Regions from separate parts of the Paracoccus pantotrophus genome, predicted to be linked through region 1. Evidence: riboswitches for the same ligand, from Rfam matches in the RefSeq annotation. Region 1 holds a riboswitch; the other holds the start of a gene.
The links. Region 1 has a riboswitch for thiamine pyrophosphate ahead of thiD (bifunctional hydroxymethylpyrimidine kinase/phosphomethylpyrimidine kinase). Riboswitches for the same ligand answer to the same signal wherever they lie in the genome.
Positions count from the first base shown of each region.

Region 2: it holds a riboswitch for thiamine pyrophosphate, as region 1 does, so the genes downstream of both, ESD82_RS01425 (TenA family protein) here and thiD (bifunctional hydroxymethylpyrimidine kinase/phosphomethylpyrimidine kinase) in region 1, are expected to answer to the same signal.

Region 1 is NZ_CP044426.1:2,148,807-2,151,002, forward strand. Features, by position in the region: gene ESD82_RS21115 (HAD family hydrolase) at 1-474, opposite strand, end outside; TPP riboswitch at 661-764, shown strand; gene thiD (bifunctional hydroxymethylpyrimidine kinase/phosphomethylpyrimidine kinase) at 832-1,659, shown strand; gene ESD82_RS21125 (FAD-dependent oxidoreductase) at 1,656-2,196, shown strand, end outside.
Region 2 is NZ_CP044423.1:299,881-302,076, reverse strand. Features, by position in the region: gene ESD82_RS01430 (NUDIX hydrolase) at 1-184, shown strand, start outside; gene ESD82_RS01425 (TenA family protein) at 188-832, opposite strand; TPP riboswitch at 895-1,026, opposite strand; gene ESD82_RS01420 (AI-2E family transporter) at 1,219-2,196, shown strand, end outside.

The DNA of each region.
Region 1 (2,196 bases):
GGGCCGCAGCCCGTTGCGGTCCATCAGCAGCCGAAAGATCGCCGGATCGGGCTTCAGCGCGCCGACCTGGCCCGAGACCAGGATGTCGGCGAACAGCCCGCCCAGCCGGGGATGCAGCTCCAGCGCATGCGGCCAGGTCTCGGCCGACCAGTTGGTCAGCGCATAAAGCGGCACGCCGCGCGCCAGCAGCGCCTCGGCCACCGCCCAGCTGCCGGGCACGGTCTTTTCTATGGTGACGGGAAAGGCCGCCAGATAGCCCGCCAGATGCCGCGCCTCGTCGCCATGCTCGGCGCGGGCGGCGGCCAGCCCCTCGGCAAAACTGCGCCCGCCGTCCTGCATCCGGTTCCAGCCGGGAAAGTCGATGCGGGCCATCCAGGTCTCGGCCTCGGCCCGGCTGGTGAAGACATCCGCAAAGGCCAACGCCGGATCCCAGTCGATCAGCACCCCGCCCAGGTCGAAAATCACGCTTTTCATCGCATCCTTCCGCATTTCGCCGCGCCCAGATCGGCCGGAATTCCGGGCGGTGTAAAGCCCGAAACCGCCGCCGCCCGCCGGCCATCTTGGCTGGCAAGGCGGACGGATGCATGACAGCGCCGCGACGGGCCGGCCGCGCGCAGCCCTTGCAATAAGGGGCGCCGGGGCCTAGTGTCACGCGGAAGACTCATACACTTGGGGAGCCCCGCACGGGGCTGAGAGGTGCCCGGCACCGACCCATCGAACCTGATCCGGGTCATGCCGGCGTAGGGAAGGGTAGAGTGACGCGGCCCGCAATCCCAGGCCGCCACCCATCCGCCCCGCGTCCCCATGCCCGGCCGAAACGAAAGGCGGGCCATGTCGGGATTGCAGCCCCATCCCATCGCGCTGACCATCGCCGGCTCGGACAGCGGCGGCGGCGCCGGAATCCAGGCCGACCTGAAGGCCTTCTCGGCGCTGGGCGTCTATGGCGCCTCTGTGATCACGGCGATCACCGCGCAGAACACCCGCACCGTCGCCGCGGTCGAGGCGGTCAGCCCGGCCATGGTCGCGGCGCAGATCGACGCGGTCTTCGGCGATCTCGAGGTGCGCGCGGTCAAGATCGGCATGGTCGGCGGCGCCGATGTGATCACGGTCGTCGCCGACCGGCTGGCGGCGCTGCTGGCGGACAATCCGGTGCCGGTGGTGCTGGACCCGGTGATGGTGGCGAAATCCGGCGACGCGCTTTTGCCGGACGATGCCGTCTCGGCGCTGCGCGAGCAGCTGATCCCGCTGGCGACCGTGCTGACCCCGAACCTGCCCGAGGCGGCGCGGCTTCTGGGTCGCCCCCCCGCCGCGACGCCCGAGGAGATGCGCGAGCAGGGCGAGGCGCTGCGCGCCCTGGGCGCCGACCATGTGCTGATGAAGGGCGGTCATGCGACCGAAGACAGCTGCACCGACCTTCTGGTCGGGCCCCAGCCGCTGACCCTGACGGCCCCGCGCCAGCAGACGCCCAACACCCACGGCACTGGCTGCTCGCTGTCCTCGGCCATCGCGGCAGGGCTGGCGCAGGGGCTGACGGTGGCGCAGGCCGTGACCCGCGCCCATGGCTGGCTGCAGGCCGCCATCGCCCACGCCGACGAATTGTCGGTCGGACTGGGGCACGGCCCGGTGCATCATTTCCACGAGTTCTGGAGGCAGGCATGAACCAGATCACCATCCTGGGCGCCGGGGTCATGGGCCTGTGCATCGCCACCGAACTGGCGGCGCGCGGCATCCTGCCGCGCATCATCGACCCGGCCGGCAAGCCCGGATCCCAGGCCTGCAGCTGGCGCGCCGGCGGGATGCTGGCGCCCTATTGCGAGGCCGAAAGCGCCGAGCCGGCGGTGCTGCGCCTGGGCCTCGATGCCGCCGACTGGTGGCAGGCGAATGGCGCCGAGGTCATCCGCCGCGGCACGCTGGTCCTGGCGCCCTCGCGCGACCGGGCGGAACTCGACCGCTTTGCCCGGCTGACCGAGGCGCATCAGCCGGTGAACGGCGAGGAAGTCGCGGCGCTGGAGCCGGAGCTGGCCGGCCGCTTCCCGCGCGGCCTGCATTTCGCCACCGAGGCGCACCTGAACCCGCGCGCCGCCCTGCTGGCCCTGCGCGACCGGCTGGAGGCGCAGGGCGTCGCCATCGAAACCGAGGGCACGCCCACCGGCCTTGTCGTCGATGCCCGCGGCCTGGCCGCCAGGGACGAACTTT
Region 2 (2,196 bases), on a different replicon from region 1:
CACCCCGGCGGTCCAGGACGCCCCCGAGGCCGGCACCATCCGCGAATTTCGCTGGTGGAGCCTTGACGAGATGCGCCACACATCCGAGCGGCTGGCCCCGGCCGGACTTGCGCGCATCGTGCTGGACTATCGCGCAAGCGGGCCGCCCGGCAGCCCGCCCGACATCGAAATCATCGAGGACTGACGGCTAAACTGCATAGGCATCGTCGAAAAATGCCAGTTCCAGCGTGACCGCGCGGCGGAAGAAATCCCGCGCCTGCTCTGCGGCCTCGGGTCCGGCGCGGTCGAACTCATCCCGCAGGAAGCCCACGAAATCGCGAAAGAACGGGTTGTCATGCAGCGTGATCCAATCGGCGTGGACGAAATTCTCGGGCAGCGGCTTGGGCGCGCGCATGGCCCAGTCGAGATAAAGCCCCTCGGCCACGTTCAGCACCGCCAGCACGGCGGGATAGGCACGCGTCGCCGCCGCCTCGCGCATCAGCGCCTGGAATCCCGCCATGGGCGCGCTGTCGGGAATGGCGGCACGGTCCGCCTCGCCCACGCCGAGCGCGGCGAAGGCGCGCAGGAAATAGTCGTTCTCCTCGCCCGAGACCATGCCGGCGAAGCGCCCGAAGCGCAGCCGCGATTCGAAGCGGTCGGCCGAGGCGATGGCCGCGCCCAGAAGCGTCAGGAAGGCGTCGAGGAAACGGTGGTCCTGCACCAGGTAGCGCGCCATCACCGCATCCGCGATGCTGCCGTCGCACAGTTCGCGCACGAAGCGGTGGCCGACGGCGGCGGACCATTCCGTCGCACATTCCCGGCGCAGGGTTTCGAAGAAGCTTTCGGTCATCATGCCCTCATGGCTGGGGCAAGGCCGTCGCTGCGGGCGGCCTTGCGGTTAAGGCCGGCAAAAGGCAGGTCGATCATTCCCATTCCTCCGCCGGCATGATCCGGGTCAGGTTCGAAGGGTCACCGCGCCGCCCGTCGCCAGGTTGCGTAAGGCCAGCGGTTTCTCAGCCCCTTGCCGGGGCTCCCCTTGGTGGCGCCAGACTAGCGCGGAGGGCGGCGGCTGTCACCTCCCGCAGGGCGCGGCGGGCATCGTTCCGCCCACAGAATCGTGAGCCGCGAAATGCGTGGCTGGCCGGGCCCGAGGCGGCATTCCAGCTTGCAGCCGGGGGCCAGATGTTATCTCGTTACGGCAGGGCGGGCACTACCCCGTCCCCTGCCAGGATCGGGACCATGACGACAGGCGAAATGCCGAAACCCACGACCGCGACAGAGCTGAACGATCCCGCCGCACCGCGGCAGAGCCCGAAACAGGTCGGGCTGCGGCTGCACCGGCCTCCCCTGCTGACCAATATCTCGGCCGCGCGCTGGCTGCTGCTGGCCATCGTGGCGGCCTCGATCTATTTCTTCCACGGCTTCCTGGTGCCGGTGCTGGCGGCCATGGTGATCGCGCTGGCCAGCTGGCCCCTGCGCGAACGCGCGGCCCATCAGCTGAACCTGGGCCGCACCGGCGCGGCGACGCTGCTGGTGCTGGTGTTGGTCTGCTTCCTGCTGATCCCCATCGCCATGGCACTGATCTATGCCTTCCGCGAACTGCGCGACTGGATCAACTGGGCCATCCTGATCAACAGCTCGGGCGCGCCGACGCCGGGCTGGATGGTCGAACTGCCGCAGGTCGGCGACTGGCTGGACGAGAACTGGCAGACCTATATCGGCCGACCCGGCGGCATCAGCGAGATCGTGCAGCTGGTCAGCGGCTCGAATATCGGCGCGATCTATCGCGGCGCGGTGACGGCGGGAACGCTGGCCTTTCACCTGGCGCTGACCCTGCTGTTCATGCTGATCACGCTGTTCGTGCTGTATCGCGACGGCGACAAGATCGTGGCGCAGATCGACCAGGTCGGCCGCCGCATCCTGCCCGACCGCTGGAGCCGGCTGTCCCGCGTCGTGCCGGCCACCATCAGCTCGACCGTGACCGGCATGACGCTGATCGCCATCGGCGAGGGGGTGATCCTGGGCGTCGCCTATTGGCTGGCCGGCGTGCCCTCGCCGGTGACCTTCGGGGTCATCACCGGCTTCATGGCGCTGATCCCCGGCGGGGCGCCGCTGTCCTTCACCCTGGTCTCGGCCTATCTGGTGGCCAGCGGCTCGCCCGTCGAGGGGGCGGCGCTGTTCATCTGGGGCACCTGCGAGCTGTTCGTGGTGGACAAG